Regions from separate parts of the Xenorhabdus sp. PB62.4 genome, predicted to be linked through region 1. Evidence: predicted binding sites of a transcription regulator. Region 1 holds the regulator's gene; each other region holds the start of a gene.
The links. The regulator CRP, encoded in region 1, controls carbon source genes, mostly activating them, when cyclic AMP is high. The targets are predictions, from matches to a motif close to ATGTGANNNNNNTCACAT.
Positions count from the first base shown of each region.

Region 1 (11,060 bases):
TCTCACATACCGTGTTTACAACATCCCCAGCCCCCAGAGGATTAGCGAGCGTACCAGTCATAGTGTTCTTTGTAACAAAAACATATCTCAGCGGATTGAACTGATATGAATAAAGATACTTTTCTCCTGTTGTCTTATTAGTAACGTCAGCGGTGACTTTTACTGGCTCAGGTTTGAATTTTTGAGGCGGGAACCATAAGACATTCTCCGTTCCACTGGTATCTACCTCAATAGAAGAGCCTGCCGGAACATTATATTGAACATCGAATGTTTGTGGATCAAGCTCACTTATCTGTAGCCCATGAGAGTCATTTATATGAGCAAATACAAATTTCACCTGATCACTGACAGTAACGGGCCTTCCCAAAGAAAAACTATTGTACTTATCAGCGGTCCTTATCACGGTTTCCCTTTCCACCGCATTGAAATTCACTGGCTTAGCTTTCGCAGCCTGAGGCTTGTTATTAACATTAACGGATACTTGTGCCACCACACCGTCAAGCCCCGCACTACTGACCAAAGATGCGGTTAAATACCCCTGATCATCGGTCGTGTTCTGCACATCAATAAATCTTAAGCTCTCTGGTTTGCCTTTCTTACCATCAGGCACCACTTCCCAGGAAACATCTTTAAAGGTCTGGTTTTTGATCGGATTCCCCGTTTTAGTTTCTATCATCAATGCTTTATAGGTAGCTTTACTCTTCCTATCCGCAGGCAGTGCTCCCTCAGGCGATACTTCCACCGAACCTTTAATTGCAGCATCAGAAGGATCCTCTGGAATAAAGTCAAAAGGCTGAGATTGTATTTCTACTCCGCCATTGAGGGTGAGTCCTATTTTGGCATGTTTAATTCCCTGCGTACTACGCAATACTGCCTTTAATTTTCCCTGACTATCCGTCTTACTGTCCGCTGCGGTTATTGTTGCACCAGGTGCAGCAGAAAGTGAGATTATGTTCCAGACAGGGGCTACAGTTTGGTCTTTATAAGGCTTTCCATCTTTACCGGTCACTGTCGCAGTCACCGTGTATTGGCTGCCATCTGCTTTGAGTGAGGTAGATGACGGATCAAAATCAAATGTAACGCCCAGTTTTTGCTTATCGTCAACAAAATCTACAGGAGCAAAATAGACAGGGGGATCATATGAGTGATTTTCTGAGCTATTATCTGAACCCGGCATCGGAGTCGGATCACTCGCTTTAATCGCAATGCCTACCTTAACAGTCTGAGCTTTAGTACTCTTCACTGTGGCAAAAAGCTGCCCTTGTTCATCCACCACAGAGGAACTGTCTATGATGACATCAGTGCTCGGCTCCGTAACCCACTTAATCTTGAAGCCATCGTTTCCTTTTCCTGGATTTCCCTTTATTGGAGCACCAAACGCATCGACTACCACAGCTTTAAAGGTGTAAGCATTGTTTGAATTGTTTAGATTTTTTGAATCGCTAATGAGAACAGGACCATTGGGTGCTGATCCCATTTGAGTCAGTTGGAATGAATGTTGACCAAAATTAATGGACTCCGTTTTATTTACCAGTATCTTAGATAATCCCGGAATTTCGAGATATACCTTGATATCTTTCGCCTCTACAGCGGAAATTAATTTTGCAATTAATTGGCCCTGCTGGTTGGTTATATTAGTCTGCGATTCAAGTTGGGGCATCGCCACATTATCACCTTCTTTCGGCATACCCGGGTATTCATAGCTCCATTGAGCCTCCTTAAATTCGGTATTACTGAGTGGGTGATTATCTTTTCCGCTACTCAGGGTGACGGTCAATGTATACGGTGACAAACCATCAGCACCGACAGGGCGGTTGGGGGTAATGCTTGTCTTCACCGATATGGGTTCAACCATCACGCGTATTTTTCTCTCGAACTGCTTACCTGTTTCATCCTCTGCAACGGCAAAAATCTCGTAACTGTTCGTACCTTTAGGATCATAATTCGGCAGAGTGAGGTCAATAGTCTGACCATTTTCAGAAATACCGCCCCCATTATTACTGAATGCCCCATCGGCTGACCAGGTTACCTTTTTAATGGGTTTATCCGCTCTGATATCTGCGGCTATTCGCCTTTTCTCACCGCTGTATCCGGTGATGGTATCAGGCAACATCATTTCCAGTATGGCCTTCTTCCTGTAATCCAGGACAATGTTGTTATTCCTTTCAACCAGATCATAACGGCTTCCGGCCAATGTACGCATAGAAGCAACACTATCTGTCGAGAGCTGAACCCCCAGAGGCACACCAAATCTGTAGTTCAGATTGGCCAGAAATAAGGTTTCGCTGCGCCCGCCACTGCCATGTTTATAGTCCACGCCCATTGTCACCAGCGGGATAGGCGTATAACTCAACCCGAACCGGGCAAGGCTGGGGTTTTTCTGCTTGGTGCTGCGATTGAACAGAGAAACGTTATCGCCAAAGTACTGCTCATAACTCAATTTCCCCCCCAGATTGGGATAAGCAGGCAGGAAAAACTCACCATTGAGATCAAAGCCATTGGCAGGGCGTTCTTCGAAATCTTTATCTTCCATAGACTGATGCCAGTCACTCAAACGCAAATAGGTATTGGCAGAAAGTTTGACGTAATCTGCCCAGGCTTCGCCTCCTAATCCCATGCGTTTATTCTTACCAGTGAGGTCATAATCGTAGAACGTATTTAAACCATACATCCAACCGGGAGTGAAATAACGCCCCCCCAGACCGAAGTTTATGGTATTCCGGCTGTCTTTATTCCGATAACCAACCTGAGAGAAAAACAGCCAATCCGCTTTATTGTCATAAAGCGGGAGCAAAAAATCTAATGAACTATTATCCAGCTTGCCTTTTCTATCCATGGAAAGATTAATTTTTGCTGTACCAAACTGAGACAACCATTTTTGTGCCTCACCGGTGACGGTGCTATTTAATTTACCCAGCGCGTAAGATTTGGCCTGTTCGGTCAGTTGCGATGGCGAGGATGACAACATGCCGCTAACCTTTTGGAGGCCTTGGGCAATCAACTCCGCTTTTACATCTTCCTTATTATCTCTGTTCTCTTCATTTTCTGTTTTCGGTAAAAATCTTTCTTTCATCTGATGCTCAGGTTGGCTTTCACCCACAGCCAGAGCACTCACGGATATAAAGGGTAAAAATAAAGAATATATAAAAACCCCAAATCGAATGAACTTATTACTCATGTACGAGTCCATATATAAACACCTCATAAAATATGAGCCATTGAGCAGCTTTTAAGTATTAGACGTCAGATAAACTTAAAAAAAACAATATTTCTATGCACTTAACATACATTAGGAAAAGTTTTATCATTATGCGTAATGAAAAATTATTATTGCCTGATAACCAAAAGTAATCTTATTATTCTTAATATATTTTATTGGTCATTATTTATAGATAGATTTATAGATAGATTTATAGATAGAAACTTAGCAGTAATTACTGCATGCCTTTCATGCTGCTGAATAAATAGCGTCTATATTTTATCTCAAATTGTTAGTACGATAGCCTAGCGTTTATACGCAATCGTTCCCAATAGATATCAAATCACTTCCCGACTTCTCATGGCATAACGGCAGAAAAATGATGAAAATTGACTTGAGCAAAATGGTGACTGAAAGTCGCAATCCCGCCAGTACCTGTATTGATCAGTTATCGACGCTCAATATGCTGCGCGTTATCAACGATGAAGATAAAAAAGTCGCTATCGCCGTTGAGAAAACCCTGCCCCAAATTGCCGGTGTCGTTGATAAAGTCGCCGAAGCCTTTCGCCAGGGTGGACGCTTAATCTATAGCGGAGCGGGAACATCCGGGCGTTTAGGTATTTTGGATGCCAGTGAATGCCCCCCAACTTATGGCACAAAACCAGAACAAGTAGTCGGGTTAATTGCTGGTGGGCATCAGGCCATTCTAAAGGCGGTAGAAAATGCCGAAGATAATCGTCAATTAGGCACAGATGATCTTAAGGCACTACAATTTAATCAGAGAGATGTACTGGTGGGGATCGCTGCCAGCGGTCGGACGCCTTATGTATTAGGCGCAATGGAATATGCCAAATCGGTCGGTGCCACCGTAGCCTGCATCAGTTGCAATCCAGACAGCCCAATGGTGCAATTGGCTGATATTGCTATCACACCTGTCGTAGGGCCGGAAGTGGTGACAGGTTCTTCCCGTATGAAAGCAGGTACGGCACAAAAACTCGTACTGAATATGATTACGACAGGTGCCATGATCCGCATTGGCAAAGTATATGGAAATTTGATGGTCGATGTGGAAGCCACCAATGCCAAATTAATCGAACGTCAGAAAAATATTGTCATGGCAGCCACTGAGTGCAGCAGGGAAATAGCAGAACATGCCCTGAATGCCTGTGATGGTCACTGCAAGACCGCAATTGTGATGATTTTATCGGGTGCCAGTGCCGAAGAAGCCAAAGTGTTATTGGCAGAGCACCAAGGATTTATCCGGCCAGCTATCGCTATCACGAAAGACCGATAATCATTACCTCTCTTAAGGGGTTCTAAATGGCTAAAATTAATCAGGACATACTGGTCGAAATACTTCACGCCATTGGCGGAGCAGGTAATGTTGCTCACTGCGGGAATTGCATGACACGCCTGAGGCTGACTCTGCACGATGACTCACTTGCTGATAAGACCAAGTTAAAAAGTATTATCGGGGTATTGGGTGTTATAGAAAGTGATGATCAACTCCAGATTGTCCTTGGCCCCGGTAAGGCCCAGACAGCGGCGGACATGATGAATACTTTATTAAGTGAATCACATCATCTCAGCCATTCAGGACTACATTCTGACACATTAAAAGAGATAGCCCTTTCCAACAAGAAACACCTTAAAGAAAAGCAAACCAGCTCAGTTCATAAATTTCTGGCTAAATTCGCCACCATCTTTACTCCCTTAATCCCCGGGTTTATCGCCGTTGGTCTGTTATTAGGTTTTGCTACCTTGTTGGAGCAAGTTTTTATCAAAGGAGCCGAAAATCCCAACACCATATTGGTGGAAATGGTCGGCTATATGAAAATCTTCAGCAAAGGCATGTTCAGTTTTCTGAGCATCCTGATTGGCTACAATGCACAAAAAGCCTTTGGCGGCTCAGGCGTTAACGGTGCCATCATCGCATCCCTGTTTGTACTGGGCTATAACGCCGAAGCCACCAGCGGTTTCTATTCTGGTATCAACAACTTCTTTGGCTTTTCCATCGATCCCCGGGGCAATATCATTGGCGTGCTGATCGCCTGTATTCTCGGTGCTTGGGTAGAAAAACAGATCCGCAGAATCATGCCATCTGATCTGGATATGATCCTGACTTCCGCTATCACCCTGCTTATCATGGGAGCCGTTGCCTTTATCATTATTATGCCCGTCGGCAGTTACTTGTTTACTGCGATGTCATGGCTGTTTATGAATTTGAATGGCAACCCATTCGGTACGGCTGTTCTGGCGGGCTTGTTCTTAATCGCGGTCATGTTTGGCGTGCATCAGGGCTTCGTTCCTGTCTATTTTGCTTTGATGGATGCGCAAGGATTCAACTCTCTGTTTCCCATTCTGGCAATGGCCGGAGCCGGTCAGGTAGGTTCTGCGCTGGCGTTATATGTGAAAGCCAAAAAAGGCTCATTACTTCGCACTCAAATTAAAGGTGCCATCATTCCGGGCTTTCTGGGGATTGGGGAACCCTTGATCTATGGTGTCACCCTCCCCCGCGTAAAGCCTTTTGTCACCGCTTGCCTCGGTGGTGCGGCAGGGGGATTTTTTATCGGTCTGATTGCCTGGTGGGGCTGGCCTGTCGGGTTAAATAGTGTTTTCGGCCCTTCCGGGCTGGTCGCCCTGCCCTTAATGACATCCAACAGCGGTATATTTACCGGGATGGCAATATATGGTGCAGGGCTGATTGTCGCTTATATCGCTGGCTTTATGCTGACGATATTCTTCGGGAGCAAAAATATCGATCTGGACTGATTCAGCCAAACCCGCCTTAATTTAACCATATTAAAGGCACACAAGCGGCGGCCAGAATGCCCATTGCAATATTGAACATAAACCACGAGTGGCGGCTTTGCAGCAATCGGCCAATCAGTGAACCGAGCATAAGCCAGATTGCACCTGCGGTAATGCTGGAAAATAACATCACTATGCTAATGGTTAAAATGGAGTAGCCATATTGTTCTCCTGCCAGACTGTAGCTACTGACCGCTCCCAATCCCATCAACCATGTTTTGGGATTCAGGAACTGCAACAGCCACCCCTGATAAATTTTGATAGGTGGCATTGACGGCATTGAGGTATCCAAGCGCTTATAATGCGAAGTCGCTGTTTTCCAGGCTAACCAGAGTAAATACAGGCTACCGAGCACTTTCAGGCCGATATGTATGGCAGGATAAATCAGTAACAACGCAGCGACACCAAAAGCGGACAGCAACAGAATTGTCTGCATCCCCAAAACAATACCCAAGCAAAGCGGAATGGAGCGACGAATACCGAAATTGGCGCCCGATGATGTCAACAACATATTGTTTGGACCCGGCGTCACTGCGGAAATAAACATAAACGTACTGAGAGATAAGATCAGGCTTACAGTCATGGGTAGTTTCCCCTCACCCAAATGGTCAACATTTCCTTTCAAGAAAAATAACAGTATGTTATTCCACACACAAGATGACTAATCATGAAATCAATTCATTATGACTAACCATTACAACATCATCAGGAACATTCACAATGATAATTCCGTGGCAACAACTGGAAACTGAAACACTACTTAACCTGATAGAAAGTTTTGTCTTGCGGGAAGGCACAGATTACGGCGAACAAGAAAAAACACTTGAACAAAAAGTACAGGATGTTAAACGCCAGCTTGAACGAGGTGAGGTTCTGCTGGTATGGTCTGAGTTACATGAAACCGTCAATATCATGCCCAAAGAGATGTTCCGCCCATAAAGCCTGACTTGTTTTATTCACTCTAACCGTCTGATTAAAATAAAGATAACTCAATTTTTATTGATAAGGAGTCTGTTCATGTCTGCCAAACATCCTGTCATTGCAATTACTGGCTCCAGTGGAGCCGGAACAACGACCACCAGTGTGGCGTTTCGCAAGATTTTCCAGCAAATTGGCGCGACTGCCGCAACCATTGAAGGGGATAGTTTCCATCGTTACACTCGTCCTGAAATGGATGCTGAGATCCGCAAAGCGAGAGAACAGGGCAGGCATATCAGTTACTTTGGGCCAGAAGCCAATGATTTCAGCATGCTGGAAAAAACATTTTCTGATTATGGGGAAACAGGCAGCGGGCGCTGTCGAAAATACCTCCATACCTACGATGAAGCCGTACCCTATAACCAAGTACCAGGCACTTTCACACCGTGGGAACCCCTGCCATCAAATACAGATATCCTGTTTTATGAAGGTCTGCATGGCGGTGTTGTCACGCCACAACACAATGTCGCCAGCCATGTTGACCTGCTGATTGGTGTTGTGCCTATCGTTAACCTTGAATGGATACAGAAACTCATCCGTGACACCAGCGAACGCGGGCACTCCAGAGAAGCCGTTATGGATTCCGTTGTCCGCTCAATGGATGACTATATCCGCTATATCACCCCCCAGTTTTCACGCACTCACATAAATTTCCAGCGCGTTCCCACGGTTGATACATCTAACCCCTTCTCTGCCAAGGCTATTCCGTCACTGGACGAAAGTTTTATCGTGATTCGTTTCCGTGGCCTGACTCAAATTGATTTTCCATATTTACTGGCGATGCTTCAGGGTTCATTTATTTCCAGTATAAATACCATTGTTGTTCCGGGTGGAAAAATGGGACTGGCGATGGAGTTAATTATGGCGCCAATCGTTAAGCAATTACTGGAAGGCCAAAAAATTTCATGACATAAACTGCTTTTTATTTTAAATAAAGCAGGCAACAAAAAATAATGTTGCCTGTTTTATTTAAATAAATAAGTCGTTCTTACAATAATAAAGTGGCTGATAAAAATCAGTTTTAGCCAGAACAGTGAAGCTACATAAAGCTCATCATAACGGAAACGCTGTCCAGAATTAATAAATACATTGTCAATAAAATAACCTCTCTAAACAGATTTCTGGTAATCTGGCAACCAGTTTAATATGCTGAAGCGATACAGGGGAAGACAGAAACGTTTTCCTGTGTTACAAACAAGGTTACAAGCGAGATTGGCAAGTTATATGGGGTGAGATCAATATGCCATCACTTTGGTATTCTTATAATCCATATAAAATTCCTGCTTGTCAGTTTTTCAGCAAGTTAATATGTTAAGCTATTGACTTTATAAAGCTAGCCTGAAGAGAAACCATCTGTTTCTCACATCATAAAGGCAGAAATAACAACAGAGGATAAAGCGAATGGTTCTCGGCAAGCCACAAACAGACCCTACTCTTGAATGGTTTTTGTCACACTGCCATATTCACAAATATCCATCCAAGAGCACGCTTATTCATCAAGGTGAGAAAGCAGAAACGCTTTACTACATTGTTAAAGGTTCGGTTGCTGTTCTAATAAAAGATGAAGAAGGTAAAGAAATGATCCTCTCTTATTTAAATCAAGGGGATTTCATTGGTGAACTTGGATTATTTGAAGAGGGGCAAGAACGTACTGCATGGGTGCGAGCCAAAAGCGCCTGTGAAGTGGCTGAAATTTCCTACAAGAAATTTCGCCAGTTAATTCAGGTTAATCCTGACATTCTGATGCGTTTATCTGCTCAGATGGCAAGTCGTCTACAAACAACTTCCGAAAAAGTAGGTAATCTGGCCTTTTTGGACGTTACAGGCCGTATCGCCCAGACGCTGCTCAATCTGGCTAAACAGCCTGATGCCATGACTCACCCTGATGGTATGCAAATCAAAATTACCCGTCAGGAAATTGGGCAGATTGTGGGTTGCTCCCGTGAAACAGTTGGTCGCATTCTTAAGATGCTGGAAGATCAAAACCTGATCTCCGCACATGGTAAAACCATTGTTGTTTATGGAACACGTTAGTTCCCGACAACCCTGAAATTCAGCCAGTGCAATTTATTACATCCGCACTGGCTTTTTTTGTTGCTTTTCCCGGCCGTTATTTTATTGATTTAACCATCGCGATATTGCCATATCCAACCGCGCTATACCTTCTGTTATCTCATCCTCAGCAATAATTAATGATGGCGTAAAGCGTAAGATACTGTCTCCGGCACTCAATAGCATCAATCCGTGCTCTGCCACTTGGTGCAATATTTCTCTGGCCTTGCCTTGATATTCCACTTTCAATACAGCGCCAATAAGCAACCCTTTTCCACGGAATTCATGGAAGATGCCATATTTTTGATTTATCTTTTCCAGTGCATGAATGATCATATCGTGGCGTTTTTCCACTCCCGCCAGTACTTCTGGTGTGTTGATGATATCCAAAGCGGCACAACCGATAGAGCAAGCCAACGGATTTCCTCCATAAGTTGTTCCATGCGCGCCTGTTTCCATCGCCGTCGCAATCGTATCTGTCGTTAGCATCGCACTAATCGGAAAGCCTCCTCCCAATGCTTTTGCCGTCGTCAGAATATCCGGTTGGACGCCGTAATGCTGATAAGCATACAACTTGCCTGTACGCCCCATTCCACTCTGGACTTCATCAAAAATCAGAAGCGCCTGATGCTTATCACATAACTTCCGCACACCATGAAGAAACGCTGTCGTTGCAGGCGTAACACCGCCTTCTCCCTGAATCGGCTCCAGAACAACAGCACAGGTGTCATCATCGATTACCGCTCTGACAGCATCCAGATCATTAAAAGGGACGTGTACTATATCGGCCGGTTTAGGCCCGAATCCTTCGGCGTATTTCGGCTGTCCTCCCACCGAAACGGTGAAAAACGTGCGTCCGTGAAACGCATGATGAAAAGCAATAATTTTGGTTTTATGGGGATGATGGCGGGTAATCGCGTAACGACGGGCCAGCTTAAATGCTGCTTCGTTGGCTTCCGCTCCGGAGTTAGCGAAAAATACTCGCTGTGCAAACGTTGCATCAATCAACTTTTTCGCTAAAGTTAAGGCGGGTTCATTGGTGAAAATATTGCTGACATGCCACAATTTTTCACCTTGCTGTTTCAGAGCCGCCACCAAGGCCGGATGACAGTGCCCCAGAGCCAAAACAGCGATACCACCGGCAAAATCGATATATTCTTTGCCCTGCTGATCCCAGACCCGGCTACCTTGCCCTTTGACAGGAATAAAATCCGCTGGCGCATAAATTGGCAACATAACCTGATCATAAGTATTCCGGCTATTTGCTGTGTTTTCTAGCATTTCCCCCACCTTATTTTTCTATTTGCCACACCGAAGTGAAATAATAATCACTAAATATGAATAAAAAATCAATTAGAGGCAAATAAAAAAACGAGTGAGGGATGACCGATAATACCTGACTAATACTTAAGAAAATTATTCAATAACTCATGCCCCTGCTCACTAAGAATACTTTCCGGGTGAAATTGCACCCCTTCCAGTGGCAAAGTACGATGACGTATTCCCATAATTTCATCCACATCGCCATTGCGCTGACTCCATGCTGTCACTTCAAATGATGCAGGAAGAGTTTCAGCAGCAATAACCAACGAGTGATAGCGTGTGACGGTCAGTGGATGATCCAATCCCTTAAATACCCCTTGCTGACAATGGTGGAGCAAGCAAGTTTTTCCATGCATCACTTCACGGGCTTTGACAACGCTGGCACCAAAAGCCTGACCTATCGCCTGATGCCCCAAACACACGCCCAAGATAGGCAGTTTCCCGGCAAAATGTGAAATTGCTTCCAGAGAAATCCCTGCTTCATTTGGCGTACAAGGCCCGGGAGAAATCACTAAATGTGTAGGTGCTAATTTTTCAATATCTTCAAGCTGTAACTCATCATTACGCTTAACTAAAACCTCTGTCCCTAATTCACAAAAATATTGATATAAATTGAATGTAAAAGAATCGTAATTATCTATTATTAATAACATAGGAGTATATCCTACTGATTTTATAGTCTTATAAGTTGCCCTAC
Region 1 is NZ_NKHR01000015.1:26,137-37,196, reverse strand. Features, by position in the region: gene Xenpb_RS12895 (inverse autotransporter beta domain-containing protein) at 1-3,073, opposite strand, end outside; gene murQ (N-acetylmuramic acid 6-phosphate etherase) at 3,582-4,493, shown strand; gene murP (PTS N-acetylmuramic acid transporter subunit IIBC) at 4,520-5,971, shown strand; gene Xenpb_RS12880 (LysE family translocator) at 5,988-6,593, opposite strand; gene Xenpb_RS12875 (YheU family protein) at 6,731-6,949, shown strand; gene Xenpb_RS12870 (phosphoribulokinase) at 7,028-7,897, shown strand; gene crp (cAMP-activated global transcriptional regulator CRP) at 8,390-9,022, shown strand; gene Xenpb_RS12860 (aspartate aminotransferase family protein) at 9,104-10,321, opposite strand; gene Xenpb_RS12855 (aminodeoxychorismate synthase component II) at 10,441-11,016, opposite strand.

Region 2 (11,060 bases), on a different contig from region 1:
GGTTAGTTTTATCGGTGTAAAAAAAGGCGATGCCACATCCGTTGCAATCATATTTGCACCTTGAGGTAATTGTTCCATCAAAGGTGCAGCAATAAGCCGATAAATGTCATTGGAAAAATACACCAATGCCAAGAAAACGACCAATACAGTAATTAAGCTATTTAAAATCCGCTTACGTAATTCAATCAGATGACTAATAAGCGGTTGGGTATCATCCACAGACATGTTTTAGTGTTCGCCATTTGCTTGTTCAGGAGATTTATTTTTCTGCTGATCTGGTTTCACGCCCGATTGCTCTGAGACTGATTGTTCTGAAACTAATTGTTCTGAGGCTAATTGTTCTGGAGTTGAGCCTTTTACAGCAGACGGAGATACAGAGGAGTGGTAATGTGCTTCATCCTCCTCCAATTCCCTCATTTCATCAGGCTTGAGCTGGTATACGTTTTTCAACGACTCAGCCGCCTCCCTTAGTTCTTCCATTGATGCCTTCAATTCTGGGGATAGTGATTGCATATCTGCTTTTTCTTCCATTTTTTTCAGGCTGTCCTGAAGCTCTTGCAACTTCAACTCTTGAGCAAGTTCATTCTGAACATTCGCCGCCAATGAGCGTAATACCCGAATCCATCCGGCGACTGTTTTAACTGCAATAGGCAAACGCTCAGGCCCCAGAACAACCAAGCCAATGACCATCACTAACAACAGTTCACTAAAACCAATGTCAAACACGGTTTATACCTGCTCTTTGTTTTTGCTCTCTGATTTTTCAGATTGTGTAACGGTAGATTTTTCAGCAAGGTTTTTAGTTTCGAAATCAGCGTCATGGTTCGTTTTTTCAGGTTGTTCCGGTTTTTCATCGCCATTCACTGCTTTTTTGAAGCCTTTAATCGACTCTCCCAAATCTGAGCCTAAGGTACGAAGTTTGTTAGTACCAAACAGCAATACGACAATGAGCGCAATAATGAGCAATTGCCAAATACTTATACCACCCATACTGAGTTACCTCTATTCATTGGAAACCACATTCATCGGAATATCATTAATGATTCCATTATAAACTACGAACTTTATGTTCGAAAATAACACAATCATACCAAACACACGGTAAAGCAATCTCTACTTACTTTTAATTGTCACTGACCTTTTAATTGTCACTGACGTCTGCTTAAATTGCGCCAACCTAATCCCCACGATACAATTCCTCCCCCCATCAATCCCCACGACAAATGTTTCTGGTCTATGATGAAAAACAGGCTTCCACAGATAAATAGCGTTGCTCCGATCCCCAGTAAATAAAGAGACTTGCGTTGCTGAATCTGTTGATCTCTGAATTGTTGTGATATCTGATCAATACTGGCCTGTAAACGCCTATGCTGTTGAAGTGTGCCATACACTAATTCAGGAAATTCTGGTAGTTTTTCCGCCCAATAGGGGGCTTTTTCTTTAAAGGCACGTACAATGGCGGGTATCCCAACCTGATCATGCAGCCAATCTTCCAGAAAAGGTTTTGCGGTTTTCCATAGATCAAGCTGAGGATAAAGCTGACGCCCCAAGCCTTCAACGTACAATAGCGTTTTTTGCAACAGAACCAACTGGGGTTGAACAGCCATATTAAAACGGCGGGCGGTATTGAAAAGATTTAATAAAACATGCCCGAACGAAATATCAGCCAGTGGTTTTTCAAAAATCGGCTCACAAACGGTACGGATGGCAAATTCGAAATCTTCCACATTGGTATCGGCAGGGATCCAACCAGAATCAACATGCAGTTCAGCTACCCGACGGTAATCACGATTGAAGAAAGCAATGAAATTTTCAGCCAGATAGCGTTTATCGTCTTTATTCAAAGAACCAACAATGCCGTAATCGATGCCGATATAGGTAGGATCTTCAGGATTCTCATAACTGACAAAAATATTGCCGGGATGCATGTCCGCATGGAAAAAACTGTCACGAAACACTTGAGTGAAAAATATCTGAACACCACGCTCAGCCAACAATTTCATATTGGTGTTCTGCGCTTCTAAAGCCGCAATGTCAGACACGGGAATACCATAAATGCGTTCCATAACCAACACATTCTCCCGACAATAATCGGGATAAACTTCTGGCACGTAAAGCATTGGGCTATCTTCAAAATTTCGGCGCAATTGAATTGCATTGGCAGCTTCACGCAACAAATTCAGCTCATCAAGCAAAGTTTTCTCGTATTCGCGCACGACTTCACGTGGACGAAGGCGACGCCCATCCGGCAAAAGGGGTACCAGATTAGCCAAACGATACATCAATCGCACATCCGCTTTGATGACAGGCAGAATATCCGGGCGAATCACTTTCAGGACGACGTCTTTACCATTCTCTTTCAGCCGAGCGGTATGTACCTGAGCAATAGACGCTGAAGCCAGTGGCTGTGGATCAAAATTCTCAAACCACGTTTCCAAAGGCCCCTCTAATGCGGTTTCAATTGATTTTCTCGCCACAGCGCCATCAAAAGAAACCACCCTATCTTGCAGCATCGAAAGCTGATCTGCGATTGCAGGCGGAAACAGATCGCGGCGGGTAGAAAGCATTTGCCCCAATTTGATCCATACAGGCCCAAGCTCTTGCAGTGCCAAACGCAAACGCTCACCAAGCGATTTGTCTTTATGTCGATTGGTTATCCAAAACAGGAAATAACGTCCGAAACGCAGTGGCCAAGTCAGACGAATATTAGGGATCAGTTCATCCAGTCCATAGGAAAGAAAGACTCGAATAATGAAATAAAGCCGTTTGATTTCACTGGGCGTCATATTTCCCCTCCAGCGCAGCCAACCGTTTCTCTATTTGAGCCATTTTATTGGCAACAGCATCAACTTCCTCACTGAAATAGGCGGCCTCCAGTGCGCTAGGGGTCATTTTCCATTCTTCAGTCAATGATTCGATGAAATACGTTTTTTTCCTTTCGAGGGTATTACTGGCAAATTTAACGCCTTTTTTCACTATCTGGCTAATGCCTTCTGCAACAATATCACCGACATAAGGAGAAAGATAATGGGCAGGGTCCCACTCTGACATGTCCAACAAAGCTGACCATTGCTGAATGATCTGCATATCCCCTTCAATGACGATCTCGCCACTGTTAATCAACGCCGAAAGGCACTGGCGATCCCGTAACTTGAGTAATGCGGGTATCGTCGTTTTCATTGAGCAATCCGCAGGTTCCGACCACTGACTTAAAACATCCAATTGCTTTTCACTGAATATCAATACCAGTGGTGTTTCAATTTCCTTCAGTTTGATGGACAGTGTCTTGCCTACCAACCTCAAACGGGTTGGCTTCAATACGGTTTCCCGATACAACAAATAATTCAACGTTGTTTCCAGAAAAGCCGTCAGAACCGACAATAATACTCTGTAATTCAATGCGGCAGGACTCAATTCAGGGGAGTTCAATACCGCAGAATTCACACTATGGCTTGGTGAGGGTGTTTCCATTTCAGAATTTAAACCCTTTGTGCAGAGCAACGACTCCCCCGGTCATATTGGTATAAGAAACCTGGTCAAAGCCAGCTTCTTCCATCATACCTTTTAAGGTTTCCTGATCAGGGTGCATACGGATGGATTCTGTCAGATAACGGTAACTGTCTGCGTCTTTAACAACCATCTGACCAATTCGGGGTAAAACATGGAACGAATAAGCATCATAAACTTTGCTCAGTGGTGCCAGTACAGGTTTGGAGAATTCCAGCACCAATAAACGACCGCCCGGCTTAAGTACCCGGCACATGGAACGTAAGGCTTTTTCTTTATCCGTCACATTACGCAGGCCGAAAGAAATCGTAATACAGTCAAAATAATTATCTGGGAAAGGCAGTTCTTCAGCATTAGCCTGAACATAACTGACATTGCCGACAATACCGATATCACGCAATTTTTCACGCCCGACTTTCAACATTGAGTCGTTGATATCTGCCAGAACAACCTGACCTTTTTCACCCACAATGCGGGAAAATTTTGCTGTCAAATCACCTGTTCCACCAGCGAGATCAAGCACTTTATGGCCGCGTCGGACGCCACTTGCTTCAATAGTGAAACGCTTCCAGATTCGATGAATACCAAATGACATCAAATCATTCATCAAATCATATTTTGCCGCTACCGAGTGGAATACCTCTGCCACCATGTCTTTTTTTTCTTCTTTGGCTACAGTACGGAAACCAAAATCAGTGGTTTCTTTCGATTGATTTGCCATGTTATTTGTCCGCTTTTTATTCGAAAAATTTATAGCAAGTGTACCAGCCTTTCCGATAAAACCCTATCCAGACTTCACTCGTTAATTTGTAACGATTGTAAGGATTTATCAATCAAGTGTGAATCAATAGGACGCTTCACATCCACACCTAAGTCTCGAAAGCCTTCAGCCTGACTAATCAGATTACCTCGCCCCTCAACCAGTTTTTTCATCGCAGAATGGTAACTCGCCTGTGCTTTATCTAAGCTTTGCCCTAACCCTTGCATATCATCCACAAACAAACGCATTTTGTCATACATTCTGGCAGCTTTATCCGCAATCAGACGGGCATTCTGACTCTGATATTCATAACGCCAAAGGTTATTGATAGTACGAACAGCAACCAGTAATGTGGATGGACTAACCAGCATGATATTGTGTTTCAACGCTTCATCCAGTAATTCAGGAGCCTGATTAAGTGCCACCAGATAAGCCGGTTCCACAGGGATAAACATCAGAACATAATCCAGAGAGCGCAAACCGGGCAATTGCTGATAATCTTTTCGGCTCAGGCCGCGAATATGTCCTTTTATGGAGTTGATATGCTCCTGTAATGCCTGTATCTGCTGTTGTTCATCATTACTGTTGAAATAACGTTCATAAGCAACCAGCGACATCTTGGCATCAATAACGACATCTTTTCCCTGTGGCAAATGCACAATCACATCGGGCTGAAAACGCCCGCTGTTTTCGGATTGAATATTAACTTGTGTGTCGAATTCATACCCTTCACGCAAGCCGGACGCTTCCAAAACCTGAGCCAACACCATCTCCCCCCAATTTCCCTGCATTTTATTATCTCCTTTCAACGCATTAGTGAGATTGAGCGCCTCTTTTGCCATCTGTGCATTCAGTTGCTGAAGATTGCGAATCTCATGGGTTAAGGTATGACGTTCCCGGGCTTCCTGACCAAAACTGTCCTGAACCTGGCGGCGAAAACTTTCAAGTTGCTCACGAAATGGCATTAAGAGATTATTGAGGTTTTGGCGATTATACTCATCAGTACGGAGCCGATTTTGCTCAAAAATACGATTGGCAAGATTTTCAAATTGGGTATTCAGGCGCTGTTCACTATTGATCAACAGGCGTTGTTTTTCCTCCGCCGCCAACCTGCTTTCTTCAAGCCGCGTGCTCAGTTCTCGCAATTCAGCTTCCTGCACACTATTCACTTCGCGTTGAGCCAACAGTTCTTGGTTTAATTGATCACATTCAATACGCCAATAATGAGACTGTTCTAGCTTTTCATGACTGACAGCCAGTTGACTATATAATTCGCGTAGCGCCTGTTCTTTTTGTTGGATTCTCTGATGAACAGAAAGCCAGACGAAGATCCCCCCGCCCAGCAATCCACTTAAGCCGCCAATCAACATATATAACCACTGGATATCCACCTATACACCCTCATTAACACCATTGTCGTTAAGTTTTGGTTAACTTCTTTGGCTCACTGGCCTCAATGTAAGTTAAATAGAGGCTGTATAGATGTCCAGATTATTTAATAGCTTTCTTTCAGTTTGCAAAGCGGCTCGCAATTACCTCATCCACATTACCCCATCCACTCGGCCAACCATCGCAAGCCAAAAGCGCCCGGCGCTAAGATACCGAATGCCCAGATCAATGCAGAAGCGAAATTAGCAAGCTGAAAATGACGTTTTGGCATAGCACAAATTCCGGCCACCAGCGGGACTACGGCTCTTAATGGGCCAAAAAACCGCCCAATAAAAACGCCCCAGACTCCCCAGCGCCCAAAAAATCGATGCCCACGCACTAGAGTTTGAGGATGACGAGAAAGCGGCCACATTTTGCCGACATTTTCTTTATAGTGGAAACCAAACCAGTAAGAAACCCAATCGCCAAAGAAGGCTCCTGCTGCTGCGGCTATCCATATTGGCCAGAAATTTAACCCGCTTTCACCAATCAATGCACCTAACCCCAGTAAAATGATCGTCGCCGGCAACAATAGGGAGATAAATGCCAGCGATTCACCAAATGCAAGGCAGAAAATGATGGGAATTGCCCAGGCTTCATGGGCTTTTACAAAGTTCGTAACCAGTTCAATAATTTCGTGCAGGCTCACATTAGTCTTTCCTGTATTATTATCAGTGGGATGTCATAGGTTAGCACTGTACAAATAAACCAAAGCTAACCTGGTATTTTTATTCAAGAAAATAAGCTTGTAGTTTTTCTCGGGCCGCAATATCGAGTCCGATATCTTTTTCCAGCCAAATATCCATACTGCCATAATGTTGGTTAATACTATTTAGCGCAGTCAGTAAAAACTCTTCCCTGACAGAATAAACATAAGCAAATTTTTCCACTACATTTTCACTCATGACTTTTGTATGTTCATTCAATAAATAGTCCCGGTACGGAGCCAACGTGATACCGGTCAGCAAATAGTCTTCCATTACCGTATCCCAATCAGCACCCAACGCCAGCAAAACCAGAGCAGAACCCACTCCTGTTCTGTCTTTGCCAACCGCGCAATGTTGCACAATCCCACCTTTTTCTGGTTGCAGCAATAATGTAGCTAATTTCTTATAAGCCGGATTATTGATAGGCAGCAATTCATATAGACGTGACATAAACTCTTTTGCATCGAATTGTTCCAGTATTTCTTTATCTATCTTCTCCAGATTAGCGTCCACTTCCTTTGAAAGCGGATTGGCCGGTGCATGGTGATAATGGGCGCCATGCCATATCTGATCTGGTTTATCCCTGATTTCGCTACTATCACGATAATCGATGATCTGAAAAAGGTTTTGATCCACTAAAAAAGCCTGATCATTTTCTGTCAGCTTATCCAGCGATCCGGAACGAAATAGCAAACCTGACTTGATCTTAGCGCCATTATTTAGCGTTTTATTGCCTAAATCACGAAAGTTAATGCCGCCATTCAAAGGAAGTACTGAAGGATGAGAGATTAATGTTGTGGTCATAGTCACTCTTGTTTTGATTAAAATAAACCTTATTTTCAAGGTATTACGTTACTGATAGTCACTTGAAAGAGATAAGGTATAGAACGTTATGGAAACAAGTAATTATTGATACTGCTGTATTCGATTGATAGTTATTGATACCAACAGTTATTGTCAAAAATAGCTATTAATAAAAATAACTATTAACAAAAATAGCTACTAACAGAAATAGTTATTAGCGCAAAACGTTATGACATTATCAGATTTTAGAATGAAAGGAAGAAAAGATCACATAAATGATAGGGCCAGAATATTCCAGCCCTTGATGAAAAACGTTACAGCAGACGACGAGCAGCCTCAACAACAATTCCCAACGCGTTGCTTTCTGTTTTCTGCAACAGCTCCACATCAGGAATTTCCTGTTGGGTACGGTTAACAATAACACCAGCCACCATACCGGCACGCAGGCCCTGACTTGCGCACATAGTCAACAATGTTGCAGATTCCATCTCAAAGTTCATTACGCCCATTTCCTGCCACTCTTTCATAGAACCCTGGAAGCGACGAACAACCCGACCGGAATAAGTATCATAACGCTCTTGTCCTGGATAGAAGGTATCAGAAGAAGCCGTGACACCGACATGAGTGACAGATCCGGATGATTTTGCTGCTTCATACAATGCGTTGGTACACTCAAAATCAGCAACCGCCGGGAATTCCATTGGTGCAAAGTGCAAGCTGGCACCATCCAAACGGACGGCGCCTGTTGTTACCAATACATCCCCAACATTGATGTGTGGTTGGATAGCTCCGGTTGTACCGATACGCAGGAAAGTACGTACTCCCAATTGCGCCAGCTCTTCTACAGCAATCGACGTTGAGGGGCCACCAATACCCGTGGAGCAGACAACAACGGCTTTGCCGTCAATTTCTGCGCGCCATGTTGTAAATTCACGATGGGAAGCCAGATGCACTGGGTTACCCATCAAACGCGCAATTTTCTCAACACGATTAGGATCGCCCGGCACAATCGCTAAAGTCGCGCCTTGCAGGTCACTTTTAGTGATACCTAAATGAAATACATTAGACATATCAGACTCCTCAACGGATATAGCTCAAAATATGGATACCTAAATTTAGTCAATACTCTGACATTTTTTAGTGATTAAAATCACCTTTAGTGAATGTAAAAAAGAAACACATACATACATTTGTGATTCAAATCACAAATAATAGAGGAGATAATGTTTTGAGTATAAAGCTGGAATGGAAACAATATTCGAAGAACAATCACAAACCCTGAAAACAGAAAAGCGCCCGTTATAGAGCGCCATTTTAATATGTTACATGACAAGATTAAGAAGCAGTACACCACACAGCCCAATCCCCCATGCAATTGTGGTAGGGATTGACCAGACTATCATCTGTTGTTTTGCATCTTTAATGCCCATCATTCGGTTAACCATCCAGAACAAACTGTCATTGAAGTAACCGAAAAACAGTGTACCTACTGTCGCAGCCTGAGCAGCCACCAACATATTGATATCTGGTATCTGATTGAGAATAGGTGCTGAAATAGAGGCTGAAGTAATCATTGCCACTGTTCCAGAACCTTGAATTAAACGCACTAGCGTCGAAATGATAAACGGAATCAATACCGGTGCTATTGGCAAGCTGGCAATATACTGTGCTAGTATCGTTCCCGTAGCACTTTCGTTTAATACAGCTCCCAACGCTCCCCCAGCTCCTGTTACTAACAAGATCCCTCCTACTGCTTGTAATCCTGTTTCCAAATGTTCGATCACTTCCTGTTTGCTGACTTTTGGCATTAAAGTATAAATTGCCAGCAATACGCTGATTGCCAGAGCGATAATAGGTGAACCAAGAAAATCAAAAGATTGAAAATAGAAATGGTTTTCCTTCCCAACAAACACATCAATTTTCAATAACAATCCATTAACCACATTGATAAGAATCAGAACTATTGGCACAACGATAGGTAAAAGGGAAAAAAATAAGCTCGGTAGAGGCTTATTAGATTTTTCCTCCATATAATTCCGATGAGTTTGTTGCAAATTTACTGAATCTTCTTGTATATCAATTACCTGATAATCAGAATATTTAGTTTCCAACCACTTTGCATAAAAGGTAATACCAATAACACATGGAACAGCCAATATTGCACCTGCCAGCATCATTGTACCTACACTTACTCCGAATATCCCAGCCACACCAAGCGGGCCCGGCGTTGGTGGAACAATATGATGGGTTACTACCAGCCCTCCTGCTAATGCAACCCCCATCGCCAATACATTCCGTTTGCCTTCCTTTGCTAATGCCTTCGCCAACGGATAAAGGATCACAAAGGCTGAATTCACAAATATGGGAATACTGACAATATAACCGGTAACTGCTAGAGCCCATTCTTCGCGTTTTTTTCCCAGCCATTTAATTAAGCTATAAGCGATTTGTTCAGTTGCACCGGACACTTCCAATATCCGCCCCATCATGATTCCCAACCCAATCACAATACCAATACTGCCCAATGTCGAACCAAATCCTTTGGTAATCACTTCAATAACATTGCTTATAGTGAAACCACCAGTTATCCCAGCAATTACCGCAGCGATCAGCATAGCAAGCAGTACATGAACGCGGGTGCGCAACACCAGAAAAATCAGTGTGAATACTGCTACCCCTAATCCAATAATTGGAATATAAAATGTCATTATCAAGTTCCATTTTCATGTGAGTTGTTGGCGATAATTTCCTGAATTTCATCATTGAATAAACAGCCATAAACCAGAAAAATTAGGCTCTGAAGATCAACTAGCACCAATTGTTTGAAATTAAATCTGCAAATATTTTTAAGCAACGTAAAATATAATTAACATTCCATAAAATATGCAGCATTAATAATTATAACTATCATTTCTTCCCATATAATTCCTTGGGGTTATTTTATAAGTAATACTGACTTCCTATAGATACTTATAATTCGACAATATGCAGTTTCAGACCTGTTTCGCGTAATTGTTTCTGTTCTGACATAGGTAACTGCCCATCACATACTATGTCATTCAGATCTGACAATGGACAGACCCGGAACATGCCGTATTTACCGTATTTGCTACTATCAGAAATTAATATTTTTCTACGCGCAATTTCCAACAACATCTGTTTTACAAAAACTTTCTCCTCATGGGGAGTCGAGATCCCATGCTCAAGATCCCATGAACTAGTACTGATAAATGCAATATCCACATTCAAGGTACGCAATACCATAGCGGCAGTATTTCCGACGCAGGAATAATTGCGTTTATCTACCTGCCCTCCTGTGTGGAACAAGTTAAGTTGAGGTTTATTCATCAAATAATGAGTAATCGAAAAATCATTCGTAACAATTGTCAAATTGAAACGTTCTGCTAATATCTGAGCAATTTCGAACGTTGTCGTTCCAGCATCCAAATACACCACCTGTCCATCCTTTACCAATGAGGCAGCATATTTACCAAGCGCTCGCTTGTAACGATGATTAATGAGCGCTTTTTCATTCCAGGGTAATTCTTGTCGCAAGGCGTCGTTTAGCTGAACACCTCCTGTGATACTAATAACTTTCCCTTCATCTTCCAAGATGCGAATATCTCGTCTCACAGTCATATGAGAAACGTTCAATAACTCAACTAATTCACTAATAGAAACCGTCCGATGTTCATGTAAGTGACGGTAAATAAAATTTCTGCGCTCTGGGGGGCTCATTAGCTCTCCTACTACATTACCGCACGAATATTATTTGGCTTTTCTCAACCATCCAAGCCCTTCTTCTGTATGTCCTACCGGATAATATTCACATCCAATCCACCCTTGATATCCCA
Region 2 is NZ_NKHR01000027.1:15,056-26,115, reverse strand. Features, by position in the region: gene tatC (Sec-independent protein translocase subunit TatC) at 1-225, opposite strand, end outside; gene tatB (Sec-independent protein translocase protein TatB) at 229-726, opposite strand; gene tatA (Sec-independent protein translocase subunit TatA) at 730-990, opposite strand; gene ubiB (ubiquinone biosynthesis regulatory protein kinase UbiB) at 1,149-2,786, opposite strand; gene Xenpb_RS16610 (SCP2 domain-containing protein) at 2,773-3,471, opposite strand; gene ubiE (bifunctional demethylmenaquinone methyltransferase/2-methoxy-6-polyprenyl-1,4-benzoquinol methylase UbiE) at 3,473-4,228, opposite strand; gene rmuC (DNA recombination protein RmuC) at 4,303-5,658, opposite strand; gene Xenpb_RS16595 (DedA family protein) at 5,814-6,344, opposite strand; gene Xenpb_RS16590 (tyrosine-protein phosphatase) at 6,424-7,206, opposite strand; gene udp (uridine phosphorylase) at 7,521-8,276, opposite strand; gene Xenpb_RS16580 (GntP family permease) at 8,529-9,914, opposite strand; gene Xenpb_RS16575 (DeoR/GlpR family DNA-binding transcription regulator) at 10,177-10,944, opposite strand; gene otnI (2-oxo-tetronate isomerase) at 10,975-11,060, opposite strand, start outside.
Region 2: the regulator CRP is predicted to act here: its motif matches at 8,397-8,414, upstream of udp (uridine phosphorylase).

Region 3 (11,060 bases), on a different contig from region 1:
CAACTGGGGGTTAGCCTTGGTGCAGATGTTCCGGTCTTTGTCAAAGGTCATGCCGCTTTTGCCGAAGGCATCGGAGAAAAACTTCAACCCGCCTCACCGGAAGAAAAATGGTTCTTGGTTGCTCACCCCGGGATTGAGATCTCAACCCCGATGATCTTCACAGATCCTGAATTAAAAAGAAATTCTCCGATTCGTGCTCTACCCGCATTATTACAGGCACCATTTGCAAATGATTGTGAGCCAATCGCAAGAAAACGTTTTCGTGAGGTTGAACAGCTTCTTTTATGGCTGTTAGAATACGCACCGTCACGCCTGACCGGAACCGGTGCATGTGTTTTCGGCGAGTTCGAATCTGAAGCATCGGCCCGTAGGGTGTTAAATCAAGCCCCAGAGTGGATGCAGGGCTTTGTTGCGCGTGGCGTTAACATTTCTCCGTTGCATAAATTCCGCTCTGGGATAACCATGTTATTGAACCAATGAGCAATGTTTGTTTGATTGGTCAACAATATCTCTCTGGACGCAAGCCTGAGGTTTATCCCGTGCCCGATATGAAGCTTTTTGCTGGTAATGCTACACCTGAACTAGCACAACGTGTTGCTAACCGCCTGTACACTAGCCTGGGAGACGCTGCCGTCGGTCGTTTCAGCGACGGTGAAGTCAGTGTTCAAATCAATGAAAATGTACGCGGTGGTGATGTTTTCATCATCCAGTCTACCTGTGCACCAACCAACGACAACCTGATGGAATTAGTCGTTATGGTCGATGCCTTACGTCGTGCTTCTGCTGGCCGTATTACCGCTGTTATTCCTTACTTCGGTTATGCCCGTCAGGATCGCCGTGTTCGTTCAGCTCGTGTACCTATCACAGCCAAAGTTGTCGCGGACTTTTTGTCCAGCGTTGGAGTAGACCGTGTTCTCACTGTTGACCTGCACGCCGAGCAGATCCAAGGCTTCTTTGATGTCCCGGTTGATAATGTATTTGGCAGCCCAATCCTTCTGGAAGACATGCTCCAGCAAGATCTGGAAAACCCTATCGTTGTCTCTCCAGACATCGGTGGTGTTGTCCGTGCCCGTGCGATTGCCAAACTGCTGAACGATACAGATATGGCTATCATTGATAAACGTCGCCCACGTGCAAACGTTTCTCAAGTTATGCACATCATTGGTGATGTTGCTGGCCGTGATTGCGTTCTGGTTGATGACATGATCGATACAGGCGGCACACTGTGTAAAGCGGCAGAAGCATTGAAAGAGCGCGGAGCGAAGCGGGTATTTGCTTATGCAACCCACCCTATTTTCTCCGGTAATGCAGTGGAAAACATCAAGAACTCTATGATCGATGAATTTGTTGTCTGTGACACCATTCCTCTGTCTGATGAGATTAAGGCGTTGAACAAAGTGCGCACTCTGACACTGTCTGGCATGCTTGCTGAAGCTATTCGCCGTATCAGCAATGAAGAGTCTATCTCTGCTATGTTTGAGCACTAATGTTTAAAGTTCAGCGTTGAAATTAAGCGTTAACTTATTCAAGTGATTAAATAAATCATTGTCTAAGAAACCCCGTTACTGCATCCACAGTAGCGGGGTTTTCTGTTTATTTTATATACTATTAATTAATGCTTTCATCATAAATTAATAACTATTATAAATTTTAATTTACTGAAAATAATTAACAATATCAATTAATTAACCATTACACCATCAACTCTTTTCAAAACATTTTATTGCGGAATTTATCAACAATAAAAAGAATCATCCTCTGCAAATATAATCAATTATCTGGTACGTCCAGTTGCCAAAGCTTCTAACAACACTGGTGTCGCTGAAAAGTTACTGCTAACCTGTGGAGCGGTTGATGAAAGCGATTTTTTACTTGCTAATATCACCGAAAAAATATTATTCCCAAACTAAAAAAAATAAATATTGTTAATGTGATCAGATATCAGTATTGAAAACTAAGCAGTGATGGATTTTTTCTTGTTGAATCCAATAGGCCATGTTCAGGGAAATATTTAAAAGCTGAATGTATTCGCATCACATTGTGTATAAAAAATTCGAATCAATATGGAATATCGTTAACAGGGAACCATACTTAACCTTAAGACAGTCATTATCAATCAGTTAGCTGTCTGACTTAAATTTATTTTGAATATCCAATACATCAGCATCTCCTGTTTCATCAAAGAAAAGGCGCCGAATGTTTTTCATTCAAAAGCGATATGCTGATCAATAAAAAAAACTACTTTTTAAGGAGAGTGCCAATGAAAAAGGCATTTTTATTTACACCTGCACTGTTAGCGCTTTCAATCAATGCCGTTTCTACTGCCCATGCTTATAACCAGGTTTATGTTTTTGGTGATAGTTTGAGTGATGGTGGGAATATAGGAAGATATACGACAGATCAAAAACAGATATATGCTGAGTATATCGCTAAACACATTACAAGGACTAACCTAACTAACTCAGACAAAGGGGGAACTAATTATGCCCAAGGCGGTGCTACTTCTATAGGGGAATATAATAAAGACAAACTAAGTACACAACAGCAGGTAGATGCTTATCTGAATAAGCATAATAATAAAGCGGATCCTAACGGTATTTATATTCACTGGGTAGGTGGGAATGATCTTGATGCTGCTATAACGGCTGCTTTAAAATATAAGGACCTCAAAAAAGCTGAAGAGAATGTTGGAACCAGTGCAAAAGCTACTGTTGATCAGATTAAACAACTTGTAAATGCAGGTGCAGGTAACGGATTAATGATTGTTCCCACTGTTCCTGATGTTGGCACAACACCAGAGTTACTTGAACAAGTTATAACGAGTGGGATCAACAAGGAATTAAAAAATAAAAGCATTCCTCAGAAGAAGATAAATTCTCTCATACAAGGAGTTTTAAAAGAAGTCCATACAGAAATTAACAAGCACGAAATCCCCAATAGTGCAGCTCGCGATATTGCTCTGAAAAAAGTTTTTCATGAGCTGGGTCTGAAAGCTGAAGGACTTATTCCTGGAGCATCCGCCAAAGAAGTTGAAAAAGAGCTTACAGAAGGTTACGAAGCAGCCAAAAAAATGGCTAAAATTCTCACAGACATCTATAACGAACAGATAAACAAACAGATAAAGGAACAGCTCAGTCAAACTAATGCTAATATTATGCGCATTGATATTAATGGTCTGTTACGTGAAGTCATTGCCGATCCTCTGATTTATGGCTTTCAAAATACGTTAGGTTATGCCTGCCCACAAGGTGAATCCGCGAGTGAATGTAATTCTGGTGAAGCAGAATTTACTAAAGACAGACAGTTTGTATTTGCAGACAACAAACATCCAAGCGAGTTGGCACAAGAAATAGAAGGCCAGCTCATTACTTCCAGCATTCAAGCGCCATCACAGGTAATGACCCTGACTCAAGTCAACCGTGCCTCCGTTAAAAGTGCCCTCTCTTCCCTTGATGGTCACCTGCAACAACTGCGTAGTGGCGGCAATCCTCAAGGTAAAATTGGTGTCTTTGGTAGCTTCACTGGCACCCGGGATAAAACCTTTACGCTAGGTAGCGATTATCAGTTAATCGATAACTTGCGGTTGGGTGCCATGTATTCTAACTATAAAGAAGAACGCTCTCCAGTTTCTAACTTCACTTATGAAGGCCGCGGCCATATTTTTACCGCTTATGCGCTGTGGAACTATTATGACAACGGCTGGCTCAGTGGCGATGTCCATTATTCACGTACCAATTATGACAGCCTGACCCGTGCCATTCAGCTTGGTAAAGCCACACGCAGAGAAACCGGCTCAACCACAGGTAAACAGTGGGGAGCGCGCATTACTGCCGGATGGGACATTCCTGTCACCAACTATCTGACCACCAGCCCCATTATCCAGTATGCCTGGGACAAAGGTGATATCGACGGTTATCGTGAATCCGGCAACAATAGCAGTTCTATGAACTTTAGTGATCAGAGCTATACTTCCAAAGTTGGTACACTGGGTTGGCGAGTGGATACTAATCTGGGCCGTTTCAACCCTTACGCTTCAATTCAGTTTAACCACCAATTTGGTGACACTAAATATAAGCTACGCAGCGGTATGAATACTGATTCCACCAAGTCTTCTTTTGTAACGGAAAGTAGTAAACAAAGCACCAATTGGCGTCAATATACTGTCGGCGTGAATGCAAACCTGACCAGTAAACTGCGTGGTTTTGCTTCTGTGACCCGTAATGACGGCAATGCTCAAGATCCTAACTATAACTTTAGCTTAGGCATCAACGCGAGTTTCTAATTCTGTATAGATAAAACGATGTAATCGAATCATCGAAAAACAGACACAGACAATTCAATAAGAAACGCAAGGCGGTAATATCACTGTCTTGCGTTTTTATTTTCTCTTCGTTTAGTTTCCATATAAACATACCAACATCATGTTGACTCTTCATATAGGTAGATAGAAGTAGCATCGAACCTGCCTGAAAATCAAAAAATCAATCAGACCTCAACCAAAGATAATAAATAGTGAACCATTCTTTCTGGAGAACGAGGATGAAAAAAACATTTTTTTTAATATCGACCACGACTGCATTTTTATTTAATTTCATTACACATGCCCATGCTTATGACAATGTTTATGTTTTTGGCGATAGTCTAAGTGATGGCGGTAATGTAGGAAGATTTACAACGGATGGAGAAAATTCAGAACTTTATGATGAATATATAACACGTAAACTCACCGGAAAAAAACTAACCCCATCTAAAGATGGCGGAACTAATTACGCACAAGGTTGTGCAACTGCCAATGGCGCATTAACAGGATTATGTAAGCTTTTGAAGAATACGACAAAAAAGCAGGTCGATAATTATTTGAAAACACACTCTGGGCGAGCAAGTTCTGATGCTCTATATGTACATTGGGTAGGGGGAAATAATATCGCAGAGGCTTTGGAATTTGCAGCAAAAGGTGATAAAAAAACGGCACAAAAAATTATCAATAATAGTTCCGCCTCCGCAGCGTCACAGATCAATCAACTCACTAAGGCCGGAGCTGATTTGATTATTGTACCGAATGTTCCTGATATTGGTACAAGCCCCAAAATTATGGAGGCAGTACTACAGGGAGCCTTGAAAAAAAGCAAAATCCCTGATGAAAAAATTTCCCAGATTCTGAAACAAACTCACCAGGCCCTCAATAAATACCCTACACCGAATGGCGCTGTCCGGCGTCAAGTTATTGAGGGTGTTTTTAAAAAGATTGCTGAAGGTGCATCTCCCCAAGATCCCAAAAAAGCTCAAGAAATCTATCAACAACTGATTGAGGCCTATGATCAAAACAGCAAAATTGCTTCCCAATTGTCTGCTGAGTACAATCAGAAAGAGGAAGATCAGCTTGGTAATGGCAATATCCTCCTTGCTGATACCAATCTCCTCTTACGAGAAGTAATTGAAAACCCAACTATTTATGGCATTGACAATACCCTTGGTTATGCTTGCCCACAAGGCAAATTGGCCATGTTTTGTTCTTCTTCTGACCCTGAGTTTGATAAAAGCCAGTCATACTTGTTTTCTGATAGTTTCCACCCGACACCTTATGTGCACCATGTCGTCGGTCAGTACATTATGTCAATCTATAACGCTCCGCTACAAGTGATGAGGCTGAATTATACCAACCGTATCCCCGTTACAAACGCCTTAAACTCACTTGACGGGCATCTGCAACAACTTCGCAATAGCCATAACGCCCAAGGTAAAGTTGGTGTATTCGGTGGTTATACAGGCAATAACAATACCACGCTCATCTTAGGCGGCGATTACCAACTAACAGATAATCTACTGTTAGGAGCAACCCTTTCACATTATCGTGATGAACAAGATTTAACCCCGGATTTCAATTATGCGGCTACAGGTCATGTCGTAACAGCTTATACACTATGGAACTACAACAACAACGGTTGGTTAAGCGGCGATGCCCATTATTCGCGCACCCATTTCGATAACCTGTCACGTTCTATCCAACTTGGTCGGGCCATACGCAGGGAATCAGGCTCAACCATCGGCAAGCAATGGGGTTGGCGGATCACAGCAGGCTGGAATATCCCTGTCACTGATTATCTGACCACCAGCCCAATCATCCAATATAGTTGGGATAAAGGCAGTATTGATGGCTATCGTGAATCTGATAACAACAGTACCTCTATGCATTTTGGAAGTCAGCACTACACATCTAAAGTTGGCTCTATTGGCTGGCGGGTTGATACGCAATTAGGTCGTTTCAATCCTTACGCTTCTATCCTGTTCAAGCACCAATTCGACAATGAACGCTATGCACTCCGCAGCGCGATCAATTCAGCTAAAAGAACTTTCGTTCAACGGGGAGAACAACAAGATAGAGACCGTTTTCAATACACAATCGGGGTTAATGCCAACCTGACTAATAACTTTCGTGCATTCGCAGCCGTATCACATGAAAAAAACAATAGCTCATCGAATCATAACTATGATTTCAGTCTCGGTTTTAATATGAGCTTCTAAGATGTGAATTACAGAATAAGCCCAGAGAAAATGCGAAAGAAAATTCCACAGACAGGATAAGGCGGTAACAAAGTTCCGCCTTATCCAAACTCATTAGATTTCAACATTTGAAACAATCACGGATGTCTGTACTTTTTACGACGATAACGCCCATCATAATTCTTCAGCCACCAATATTTGTCGGTAACCTGTTCCCGACCGCCAATATTAGCACCTGCCAACCAAATAAATGCGCCAACAAATAATCCCATTAATGCAATGCCTGACAGTAATTCAGATTGCCCGAAACTGAAAATATGACTGAACAATACATAAGTCAAACTGATTAACATTGCCGACATTCCCAGTCCCATGAGAATATTACCAAAAACAAAAGCCTTTTTACGCCTCATAACCAACCTCCAATACTTTTTGTGAACGCCAATGCGTAAAAACAACGAACTCAAAAGCACGAAAGTAGATATCTTCTTTTGTATTAATTATAGCCTTGTAGATTAAAAGGTTATTGCGGCCTTGATCACAAGCCATACAAATTTAGACCTAACCTTTTACATTTCATTGAAATAATATTTATTAAGAACACTATTAATGAATTTTGTACTCAAGCCTTGAGATGGGTAAACTAACCCTCTTTTTGTTTTATTGCCAATAAGCGAAGCTAAACTGTGAGTAACATAAAATTAATCGTTGGCCTGGCAAATCCCGGTGCTGAATATGCACAGACCAGACATAATGCCGGAGCATGGTTTGTCGATTTGTTAGCACAACGCCATAACCAGTCTCTGAAAGAAGAGAGTAAATTTTTTGGCTATACAGCCCGCATCAACATCAACGGACAAGATATCCGCCTGCTGGTGCCCACGACTTTCATGAACCTCAGTGGCAAATCTGTCCTTGCCCTTGCCGGTTTCTACCGCATTCAACCAGATGAAATTCTGGTGGCCCATGATGAGTTGGATCTCCCTCCCGGTGTAGCAAAAATGAAATTGGGTGGCAGCAATGGCGGTCATAATGGTTTGAAAGATATCCAAAACAAGTTCGGCAATAACCCTAACTTTCATCGCCTGCGTGTTGGTATCGGCCATCCGGGGGACAAAAACAAAGTTGTGGGTTTCGTACTTGGTAAACCGCCTGCCAGCGAGCAAAAGCTGATTGACGATGCGATTGATGAAGCATTGCGCTGCACCGATATCCTCATCAAAGATGGCATGCCCAAAGCGATTAACCGTCTGCATGCCTTTAAAGCCAGCGCCTAGCTGAGAGTGCGTGGCGCAGCCGACTATTGCGTGTATAATGGCGCCAATTTTGTATAACTCACCGACAGGCATATGCTCGTTGGTTTATAAGTGATCTAAGGTGATAAATTTATGGGATTCAAATGCGGTATCGTTGGCCTGCCTAACGTTGGGAAATCTACATTATTCAATGCGCTGACCAAAGCAGGTATCGAAGCAGCAAACTTCCCGTTCTGCACTATCGAGCCAAACACAGGTGTTGTGCCGATGCCAGACCCACGTCTCGACCGACTGGCTGAGATCGTCAAACCACAGCGTATACTGCCAACCACGATGGAATTCGTGGATATTGCTGGCCTGGTAAAAGGTGCTTCAAAAGGCGAAGGTCTGGGTAACCAATTCCTGACCAACATCCGTGAAACAGAAGCTATCGGCCATGTTGTACGCTGTTTTGAAAACGACAACATCATTCACGTTGCTGGTCAGGTTGATCCTGCTGCTGATATTGACGTTATCAATACTGAGCTGGCGCTGTCAGATCTGGATACTTGCGAACGCGCTATCCAACGTGTACAGAAGAAAGCCAAAGGTGGCGATAAAGATGCCAAAGCAGAGCTGGAAGTTTTGGAAAAATGTCTTCCTCACCTTGAACAAGCTGGCATGCTGCGCTCTTTAGACTTAAGCGTGGAAGAAAAAGCCGCTATTCGTTATCTGAGCTTCCTGACTCTGAAACCAACCATGTACATTGCCAACGTCAATGAAGATGGTTTTGAAAATAACCCATACCTTGATACCGTCCGTGCTATTGCGGAAGCTGAAGGTTCGGCGGTTGTTCCTGTTTGTGCTGCCATTGAAGCGGATATCGCAGAACTGGAAGACGCCGACCGTGAAGAATTCATGGCTGAACTGGGTCTGGAAGAACCGGGGTTGAACCGTGTTATTCGTGCGGGCTATCAACTGCTGAATCTGCAAACTTATTTTACTGCTGGCGTAAAAGAAGTTCGTGCCTGGACTATTCCAGTCGGCGCGACAGCTCCACAGGCGGCGGGTAAAATCCACACCGATTTCGAAAAAGGCTTTATCCGTGCCCAAACGATCGCGTTTGAAGATTTCATTACTTACAAAGGCGAACAAGGCGCGAAAGAAGCCGGTAAAATGCGTGCAGAAGGGAAAGATTACATCGTTAAAGATGGCGATGTGATGAACTTCTTGTTTAACGTCTGATTTGTTTTAGATGGCCTAGAGCCTGAACAGAATAATCTGAATTTGAAAACCGCCATTTGTGTATTCATTTCTACGTAAAGAATATGCAGTGGCGGTTTGTTTTACTAAGTATTTATTAAGCAGTTTATCTAAAAAGCGGTTTAGTCGCTTCTTTTCTATATCAGATAGATATTTCCAGCCATACAGTAAACTTCACTGTGTAGTAAAAGCCGTTTTGTAACATCAGGAAATACCACCTCACAAACCTCCTCAAAGTTCAATCATCCTCTAATCATCATATTGATATTATTAAATAATAATTTCTATATGTTATTTTTTGTTTTAGAAATGATCTAATGTCCACCTTCTTGCCATTTATTCACCAAAAACTACCTGTTTTCATAAAACTCTAACTAAGATTATTAAAAAATAACTAAGCAGGAATAAGAGGAAGATATGATCACAACATCACCACAAAACCGAAAACTCAATGACACTGAAAATGAGGTACTGAAAATATGTCAAGAAGTACTACATGTAGAGTCAGTAAATATCAAAGATGATTTTTTCAGTCTCGGAGCAGATTCCATCTCTCTGGTCGAAATACAAATTTTTATTGAGCAAAATTTAGGAAAGAAAATAGATTGGAGTGATGTTCTTAGATTCAGAAATGTTGAATCCCTCGCCGCTTTTATTGATTCAACTCATCGCCTTCCCCCCCAAGACAGAAGAGAAATTGAATGGCGTGGCGTAAAATATGCTTTTCGTATCATTGGTGATATCAGTGCAGCAACAACAATACCAAAGCTCGTTATCGCGGGCGGTTTTCAAGATATGTATTCCTTGCCACACCTTGAATATCTTCTCAAAGATGACGGCCCGCTCATATTTGTTGATTTACCGGGAATAGGATCTGCGGATGATATTCCCGAGAATCTTCCCAAAAAGGAAAGCTTTGAATTTCTTGCTCAATGCGCACGACATATTTTAGATGTTCTTTCCTTGCAAACAATAAATCTGATTGGTATTTCTTACGGTGGTGCTACTGCTCTGGCATTTTCATATCAATGGCCCGATAGAATTAATAAATCCGTATTAATCGGTACTGCATTAACTCAGCCACCTCACATTCAAGATAGGCTCAATACAGCCTTACGATTACTCAGCGAAGGGAAATACGAAGAATCTATAGAGAAGATAATTTCAAGTATCCTCTGTCTCGATCCAGGTATTAATATATTAGGAAGAGATACGACATATAAGCTTCTGAAAAAAACGTTACAGGAATCAACACGGCATCAGGGAGAGCAATATGAACATCTCCAAATACGTCTCTTGAACCAAAAGAAATACGAGAAAGCCGAAAACTTTAACAAACCAATTTTATTTGCTACTGGCGAGTATGACATCATGACACCGCCTGAATATGTAAAACTTTGCGCGTCTATTTTTCCAAACTCAATATTCACCACCATCAAAAAATCAGATCATCTTGTCATGGTAGAACGCCCGGATGTGTTGGCCGATCTTCTTATACGATTCTTTAATGGGAAGAATTTAACCGATAATAACGATCTGAATGCGATTGAATTAATCAATTAATTAATCATTCTTCTTAAAAAAATACATCATAGGTTTTGTCATATTAAGAAAGTGACGGGATAGGTTCTGAGTATTATTCGGGTAACATATTAAATTTCTAGTATGTTACCCGACAATGACATTAATATGAAAAGCCTTTTATATCACTTTCCTCACATTCCCCCACGCCATTTTTCCCTTATGGAATGTCGCGGTTCGCGGCGAAATACGTGCTACTGCCTCAGCAGAACAGGAGGCATCCACCAGTACAAAGCTGGCATCATCCTGCACGTTAGGCCATACGCGCTCGCCTTTATCATTGAGCGGCAGAACATCGCCAGTGGCAATCCCCAGAGCACGAGACAGCGCCTGCTCGTTCGGATGAATATAAAGCTGTGCATACAGGTTGGCTTTTTCCAGCATGTCACCCAAACCATATGGTGACCAATGATCAATTACGCTATCGGTGCCGGTCATCACGAATACGCCTTTGTCGCGTAACTGTTTGAGCGGCATATG
Region 3 is NZ_NKHR01000008.1:116,745-127,804, forward strand. Features, by position in the region: gene ispE (4-(cytidine 5'-diphospho)-2-C-methyl-D-erythritol kinase) at 1-480, shown strand, start outside; gene prs (ribose-phosphate diphosphokinase) at 540-1,487, shown strand; gene Xenpb_RS09530 (autotransporter outer membrane beta-barrel domain-containing protein) at 2,261-4,282, shown strand; gene Xenpb_RS09535 (autotransporter outer membrane beta-barrel domain-containing protein) at 4,540-6,522, shown strand; gene ychH (stress-induced protein YchH) at 6,639-6,914, opposite strand; gene pth (aminoacyl-tRNA hydrolase) at 7,188-7,778, shown strand; gene ychF (redox-regulated ATPase YchF) at 7,890-8,981, shown strand; gene Xenpb_RS09555 (alpha/beta fold hydrolase) at 9,417-10,562, shown strand; gene Xenpb_RS09560 (amidohydrolase family protein) at 10,701-11,060, opposite strand, start outside.
Region 3: the regulator CRP is predicted to act here: its motif matches at 7,028-7,045, upstream of pth (aminoacyl-tRNA hydrolase).